Regions from separate parts of the Faecalibacterium sp. OM04-11BH genome, predicted to be linked through region 1. Evidence: predicted binding sites of a transcription regulator. Region 1 holds the regulator's gene; the other holds the start of a gene.
The links. The regulator Rex, encoded in region 1, represses fermentation and respiration genes when NADH is low (regulators of the CRP and FNR family bind a similar motif). The targets are predictions, from matches to a motif close to ATTGTTAANNNNTTAACAAT.

Region 1 (4,122 bases):
TGGCGTAGCAGGCAGAAAGCATTTGCAGCGCCGACAGTCCCTGCGGCTGGATATCGGAAAACACGATGACTGTGCCGCAGACAAAGATAAGCCCCAGCACCAGCTTGAGGATGCGGGACAGCAGCTCCTCGCCCCGGGTGTACAAAACAGCCAGACAGCACACGGCTGCACCCAACACAAAGCTGCCGCAGCCGAACAGCCCGAACAGCACATCGTGGAGCACCCGCCATACGGAATCGCCCTGCACAAAGGCCAGCACCATCAGCAGCAGGCCGCCGAACAGGGTGCCAAGCCCTGCCGGGAGCCGCTGTTCTGCCTTTTTACGGCGGGCAGCAGTGCGCCGTTTCGTTGATTTTCGTTTTTTCGTTGCCATTCTACTCTGTTCCCCAACTTCCCATAGACACAATAATTGATTTTACTATTGTACCACGCAAGGGCAAAAATGGCAAACCATAATGTTGTTTTTCTTGAGGAAAATGGAACGAACCCCCTCAGTCTTTGCTTCGCAAAGCCAGCTCCCCCAAGGGGACGCCTTTTGTGGTAGAGATAAACGTTCCCGTTGCCACTGAAGCCGTCCCCTTGGGGAAGGTGGCATCGCCGCAGGCGATGACGGAAGGGGTAAACCCACAACACACTTTACCCCCGCTCGATCTCCCTGTACAGCCACGTCAGCGCGTCCGAAAGACCGCCCAGCTCGTCGATGAGCTTTTCCTTTACGGCGCGGCGTCCGTCCAGTACCGTGCCCATGTCCATGACCAGCTCCCCGGTGTGGAGCATCAGCTGGGTGTAGCGCTTTTCCGGCATACCGCTGTGGGCGGCTACAAAACCGGTGATGCGCTGCTGCATCTGCTCGAAGCAGTGCATGGTCTGCGGCACGCCTAAGATCAGCCCGGAGTGCCGCACCGGATGCACCGTCATGGTGGCGGTGGGGACAATAAAGCTGTGCCGCGCGCTGACCGCCAGCGGGATGCCGATGGAGTGCCCGCCGCCCAGCACCAGCGTGGCGCTGGGCTTGGAGATACTGGCGATCAGCTCCGCCAGTGCAAGCCCAGTCTCCACATCGCCGCCCACCGTGTTCAGCAGCACCAGCAGCCCCTCGATACGGGGGTCCTCCTGCACCGCCACCAGCTGGGGGATGACGTGCTCGTACTTGGTGGTCTTTTGCCCCTGCGGCGCTTCGGTATGCCCTTCGATCTGGCCGATGACGGTCAGGCAGTGGATGACATGACCGCCCCGGCTCAGGGTGACCGTGCCCAGATCCTCGATATCCTCTTTTTCCATCCGGTGCTGCTCTGCGGGGGTGTCTTTTGCCGTATCCATGCGCATTCTCCTTCCGTAGCGGGGTCTTTGTGGGGTCAGTATCCCCCGGCATCCGGGGAAGTATACAGGAGAAAAGAAACAAAAAACTTTGTGAATTTTTTGCTTTTTTATAAATAGGTATTTGACATTCGCCTTTCATGCTGTATACTTTAAATAATATAACAGGATAAAACGGAACATCTCTCTGCGCGCAAAGAAGCCCCTTGCATGGCGGCAGAAGCTGCAGCGCGTTGGGCAGAAAGGAGAATTTTCCTATGAACACCCCCCAAAAAGCATCGATCCCTGTGATCAAGCGTCTCCCCAAATATTACCGGTATCTGCGCTCCTTGCAGGACGACGGCATTACCAGCATCTCCTCCCGGGAGCTGGCTTCCCAGATGGGCACCACTGCCTCGCAGGTGCGGCAGGACTTCAACTGCATCGGTGACGTGAACGGACGGCAGGGCATCGGCTACTCGGTGGAGAACCTGCTTTCCATTCTGGAAAGCCTGCTGTTTGGCAACGGCGACCGTCTGCCCACCATCCTGATCGGCTGCGGCCGTCTGGGCAAGGCGGTGAGCCGCTTTATCACCACCGACACCAACGGCTACAAGCTGATCGCGGCCTTTGACGTGGCCGAGAACGAGGTGGGCAAGGAGATCAGCGGCATCCGCATCCGTCACATTGACGAGCTGGAGGCCTTCTGCGAGGAAAACAAGCCCAAGGTGGCGGTGCTCTGCGTCCCCCGCGATGGTGCACAGCAGGTCAGCGGACGGCTGGTGGATCTGGGCATCGAGGGCTTCTGGAACTTCTCCCACTATGATCTGTCGGTGCCTTACCCCGATGTGGTGGTGGAAAACGTCCATCTGGGCGACAGCCTGATGAGTCTGGGCTACCGTCTGCGCAATCAGGAGTGACGGCATGGCAAAATTGTATTTCCGCTACGGTGCCATGAACAGCGGCAAGAGCACGGCGCTGATGCAGGTGGCACACAACTACGAAGAGCAGGGCATGAAGGTGCTCATTTTAAAGCCGCAGGTGGATACCAAGGGCGGCGGGGAGCTGGTGAGCCGTCTGGGCGTGCGCCGCAAAGCAGACCTGCTGATCCCGCCGGAGCTGGACGTGTTCGAAGCCGTGAAGGCGGCAAACGATGCTTCTGGCCCACTGGCCTGTGTGCTGTGCGACGAGAGCCAGTTCTTTACCCCGGAGCAGGCCGAGCAGCTGTTCATGATCACGGTAGATCTGAACATCCCGGTGATTTGCTACGGTCTGCGGGCAGATTTTTCCCTCAAGGGCTTCCCGGGCTCTACCCGTCTGCTGGAGCTGGCACACACCATCGAGGAGATGAAAACGATCTGCACCTGCGGGCGCAAAGCCATCTGCAACTGCCGCAAGGTGAACGGGCAGTTCGTCTTTGAAGGCGAGCAGGTAGCCATCGACCTTGAAAACGATGTGCAGTACGTCAGCATGTGCCCCCAGTGCTACTTCAAGGCGCGGCGGGCGTTCTACGCTGCAAAGAAAAACTGAGATACCTTTATGTTGTATACAAGCCGCTGTACCGCGCTGGGTGCAGCGGCTTTTTTGCGTGATTTGCGGAAGAGCTACCCCCTCAGCCTCGCTGCGCTCCGCGGGGGAGGTTTTTGCTTGCCGGGGGATGTTCTCTTTTGACACCAAAAGAGAACCAGAAAAGTGCCAGCGATTTCGACGCGCTGGAGCCACGAAAAAGGGGCTGCTCGCCCCTTTTAACCCCAAAGGGGTGGGCTACACCGGAAAAAACTGAAGATTCACGCCTGTTCGGCGTGAAGATCTTTTAACCGTTTTTTCCGGCTCCGCCGATTTGAAGCCCCTCAGTCGCTGCGCGACAGCTCCCCCAAGGGGGAGCGGGCACGCCCGCAAGCTTTGCACTTTAGCTGGAAACTGTATCGCTATGCCAAGGGCTCTCCCTTTGAGGAAAGACTTCCCCCGTTCCGGGGGAAGATGTCGCGCAGCGACAAAAGGGGGAGTCTGTCACCGTAGGTGACGGAGAGGGCGCACGCCGCTAGCCCTATTTTAAAGTATCAAACGCAATAAAAAAAACCTTCCCCACCACCGCCAAAAGCCGTCCCCTTGGGGAAGGTGGTTGCGAACACAGTGAGCAGACGGAAGGGGGATCCCTGACAGGCTGTATACAGACTGATATATTAATTTGCTGCGTTTCGCGGCCACTGATATATCAACTGGGTGAAATACGCACGTTTTTTGCGCTATTGATATATCAGTTCAGACTAGGCAGTTACTCAACGGAGAGGAGAGGGAGAGGGAAAAGAAGAGAGCAGCGGGGGCGGCAGGACATAAAAAATTACAGGCAGAACGGTAAATGTAACAGAAATTATTGAAATTTTTGCCGTTCTTCCCATGTTGCATCCCAGATTTTTATGCAAGTCATTGAAGTATACAAGTTGCACAGTTTTTCAGCGCAAGTTTATTCATTTCGGCAAGGACGTCGAATCCCTTTCAAAAACAAGAGCAATATTTGTACGTTTTTATCCTGTATCACTGTAAAAACCATCTTTCTTTTTTTGGTGGCTTTTGTTATCATAATTGTATACAAGGGGGATGTGCAGACCCCTAACATGAAGATGTTTTCTATTAGGAGGAGAACAAAAATGAGCAAGGCAATTTCTCGTCGTAACTTCCTGATGGCTACCGGCGCTGTCGGTGCTGCAGGTCTGCTGGCTGCCTGCGGCAGCAAGCCCGCTGCTTCTTCCACCGCTTCTTCCGCTGCTTCTCAGGCCCCCGCTGCTTCCGCAGACGAGAGCCTGACCCTGTCTGACGGCCCCGTCA
Region 2 (4,122 bases), on a different contig from region 1:
CGCGGATCAGCTCCTCACGGAAGTCCGGGTGTGCCACGCTGATCAGAGCCTCGGCCTTTTCCCAAGAGGTCAAGCCCTTCAGGTTCACGCAGCCATACTCGGTGCACAGATAGTGCACGTTGGCGCGGGTGTCGGTAACGATGCTGCCATTCTCCAGCGTGGGACGGATGCGGCTTTCCAGCTGGCCGGTCTTTTTATTAAAGAAGGTGGAGGACAGGCAGATAAAGCTCTTGCCACCCTTGGAAAGGTATGCGCCCAGCACGAAGTCCAGCTGACCGCCTGCGCCGGAAATGTGCTTCACACCGGCGCTCTCGGCGTTCACCTGACCAAACAGGTCGATATCCACAGCATTGTTGATGGAAATAAAGTTGTCCAGTGCGGAAATGCTGCGGATGTCGTTGGTGTAGTCCACCGGGGCAGACATACACTCCGGGTTATCGTTCAGGTAATCGTACATCTTCTGGGTGCCGGCACCAAAGGCGTAGACCTGACGGCCCTTGTCCAGCTGCTTGCGGCTGCCGTTGATCTTGCCGGCCTTGGCAATATCCACAAAGGCATCCACATACATCTCGGTGTGCACGCCCAGATCCTTCAGATCGCTCTGTGCAATCAGCCCGCCGATGGCGTTGGGCATGCCGCCGATGCCCAGCTGCAGGCAGGCACCGTTGGGAATCTGCGGCACGATGAGGTTGGCTACCTTCAGGTCCACCTCGGTAGCGGCACCGGCAGCTGCCATCTGGCCGATGGGGGGATTTGCGCCCTCCACAATGCCGCTTACCTGAGAAACGTGTACGCAGTTCTCCATGCCACCAAGGCAGCGCGGCATATTGGTGTTGACCTCCACGATGATCTTCTTGGCCTTTTCGCACACAGCACCCAGATGCGAAGCGCTGGGACCGAAGTTGAAGTAGCCGTGCTCGTCCATGGGGGTCACCTGAAATACTGCTACATCCACGGGGTCGCTGCTCTCGCGGTAGTAGCGGGGCAGCTCAGAGTAGCGGATGGGGGAGTAGAAGGCGAAACCCTGCGCAATGGCCTTGCGCTCAATGCCACCCATGTGCCAGCTGTTCCAGGTCATGTGGGTAGCAGGGTCGTTGATCTGGAAGATCTCCGGCACCCACATCAGGATGCCGCCCCGGAAGTTGACCCCTTCCAACTCCGGCAGGCGTTTTGCCAGCTCGGCGTCCACGGCCACAGGGGTGTTCACAGCCCAGCCGTAATCCACCCAGTCGCCGCTTTTGACCAGAGCGGCAGCCTGCGCAGCAGTCATAAGCTTCTGTGCGTACAGTTCCTTGCAATCCATTATAAACCATCCTCTCTTAAAATACATAAAAGAATTGTAAACAATTCTGTGCGGACAAATTATGCAGCTGTTTTACGCCTGTTTTGCGGAATGCACACCGTTTTGCCACATCTGTATGGTAACCTTATAAACAAGGCAGCAGTGTGTGCTCCGCTCCGCGCAGAACAGCTCAACTTAGTTATAACATTAACAAAGTGTAGAATCAATAGTTTTGGCTAAAAAACAGCCAGTATAGCATAATGAACAGTTTTCTTGGCTTTATGTGGGGATTGTTTGGTATGCAAAAAACAAAAAAGTTGAGAAAAAGACTTGATAAAATTTTGACGATGTGCTTTACTAATAGCGTGGGAAGCAACTGCGGAGCAGTGCGGGATGATTCGTTTAAAATTTAACGATAAAACGCACCGCAGCAGTTTCAGGTTGCACCCAAGGCTGGAAAGTGCTATCATGGCAGAACCACATCGCGCTTAGTAATTACAGCGCACAAGGAGGACACTGACCGATGGCAACAGCAGTTTATCCCGGGTCGTTCGATCCGGTCACCAAGGGACACCTTGATATCATCAAACGCGCAGCAAAGATCAACGACCACCTCATTGTGGCGGTGTTGATCAACAGCGCCAAGCATCCGCTGTTCACAGTGGAGGAACGGGTGGCTATGCTGCAGGAATGCTGCAAGAACATCCCCAACGTGACCGTGGAAGGCTTCGACGGCCTGACCGTAGAGTTCGCAAAAAAGCGTCACGCATCCGTAATGGTGCGGGGACTGCGGGCAGTAACGGACTTTGAAAACGAGATCCAGCTTGCGCAAACCAACCACGCACTGATGCCCGGCATCGAGACCATGTTCCTTGCCACCAGCATCAAATGGAGTTATCTTTCCTCCACCATTGTAAAGGAAGCAGCGTACTACGGCAGTGACATCAGCAAGTTCGTCACACCCAATGTGGAAAAGGCCGTCAACGAAAAATACGCACAGCTCCGGGAGAGGGAAAAGATCTGATACCGCAAAAATGCCGCAGGGCGTTTTGATAAATGGGTAACCGATAAGTAACACACATACACAATTCAGGAGGCTATTCACATGAAAAAGATCGTTATCGCATCTGCATGCCGCACCGCTATCGGCAAGTTCGGTGGCACTCTGGCCAACGTTCCCGCTGTTGAGCTGGGCTCCATCGTCATCAAGGAGGCTCTGAACCGTGCAAACGTCAAGCCCGAGCAGGTCGATCATGTTTACATGGGCTGCGTCATTCAGGCTGGTCTGGGCCAGAACGTCGCTCGTCAGGCTGCCCTGAAGGCTGGCCTGCCCATCGAGACCCCCGCTGTCACCGTCAACGTGGTCTGCGGCTCCGGTCTGAACTGCGTGAACATGGCTGCTCAGATGATCGAGGCAGGCGATGCTGATATCGTTGTTGCAGGCGGCATGGAGAACATGGACATGGCTCCCTTCGCACTGCAGAAGGCTCGCTATGGCTACCGCATGGGCGCTCCCATGGGCAAGAGCGAGATCGTGGATACCATGGTCAACGATGCACTGTGGGATGCCTGCGGCTTCAACAAGCACATGGGCATGACCGCTGAGAACGTCTGCACCAACGAGACCTACCAGAAGAAGTACGGCTACAGCCCCATCACCCGCGAGATGCTGGACGAGTTCTCATACAACAGCCAGCTGAAGGCTGACAAGGCCATCAAGGACGGCGCCTTCAAGGACGAGATCGTTCCTGTTGTCATCAAGGGCAAGAAGGGCGACACCGTGTTCGATACCGATGAGGGCCCCCGTCTGAGCGCTCCCGAGGTTCTGGCAAAGCTGAAGCCCGCCTTCACCAAAGACGGCATCGTCACCGCTGGTAACTCTTCCGCCATCAACGACGGCGCTGCTGCTCTGGTCGTCATGAGCGAGGAGAAGGCTAAGGAGCTGGGCGTGAAGCCTCTGGCAACCTGGGTCGCCGGTGCTCTGGCAGGCGTTGAGCCCGAGGTCATGGGTCTGGGCCCCATCGCTGCTACCAAGAAGGTCATGGCCAAGACCGGCATGACCGTTGCTGATATGGATCTGGTCGAGGCCAACGAGGCATTCGCAGCACAGTCCATCGCTGTCGGCGAGGCTCTGGGCTTCGATAAGGACAAGCTGAACGTCAACGGCGGCGCAATCGCTCTGGGCCACCCGGTCGGTGCTTCCGGCGCTCGTATTCTGGTCACCCTGCTGTACGCTATGAAGCACCGTGGTGCTCACAAGGGTCTGGCTACCCTGTGCATCGGCGGCGGCATGGGCTGCGCTACCATCGTTGAGATGGACTAAGCACTCTTTCTCTGAATCCTGATTGAACCACAGACCCGGAGCGCCGGAGGGAACCGGAGAGCCCTCCCGCGTTCCGGGGGCTGTTTTGAAAAAACTGAACTGTATGAAATGGAGGTTTTCACAATGGCATTTGTAAAAACCGAGGTGCAGGGCGCTGTTGAGATCATTACCATCGACCGTCCCAAGGCACTGAACGCCCTGAACCCCGAGGTTCTGGCTGACCTGAAGGCTGCTTTTGAGGCAGTCGATCAGGAGACTGTCCGCTGCATCGTTCTGACCGGCGAAGGCGACAAGAGCTTCGTTGCTGGTGCTGATATCGGTTCCATGAGCACCATGACCAAGGCAGAAGGCGAGGCCTTCGGCAAGCTGGGCAATGATGTGTTCCTGATGATCGAGCATTTCCCCATCCCCGTCATCGCAGCCGTCAATGGCTTTGCACTGGGTGGTGGCAACGAGCTGGCTATGAGCTGCGATTTCCGCGTCTGCTCTGACAACGCTGTGTTCGGTCAGCCGGAAG

Region 2: a site for Rex is predicted at 1,612-1,631, ahead of coaD (pantetheine-phosphate adenylyltransferase). Genes of this name have one in related genera too.

What each region holds. Positions count from the first base shown of each region.
Region 1 covers NZ_QULS01000003.1:48,974-53,095, reverse strand. The annotation lists gene DXB44_RS03865 (DNA translocase FtsK) at 1-373, opposite strand, end outside; gene DXB44_RS03860 (ATP-dependent Clp protease proteolytic subunit) at 637-1,320, opposite strand; gene DXB44_RS03855 (redox-sensing transcriptional repressor Rex) at 1,575-2,216, shown strand; gene DXB44_RS03850 (thymidine kinase) at 2,221-2,826, shown strand; gene DXB44_RS03845 (ABC transporter substrate-binding protein) at 3,945-4,122, shown strand, end outside.
Region 2 covers NZ_QULS01000002.1:242,072-246,193, reverse strand. The annotation lists gene DXB44_RS02920 (butyryl-CoA:acetate CoA-transferase) at 1-1,303, opposite strand, end outside; gene coaD (pantetheine-phosphate adenylyltransferase) at 1,806-2,306, shown strand; gene DXB44_RS02910 (acetyl-CoA C-acetyltransferase) at 2,388-3,605, shown strand; gene DXB44_RS02905 (enoyl-CoA hydratase-related protein) at 3,729-4,122, shown strand, end outside.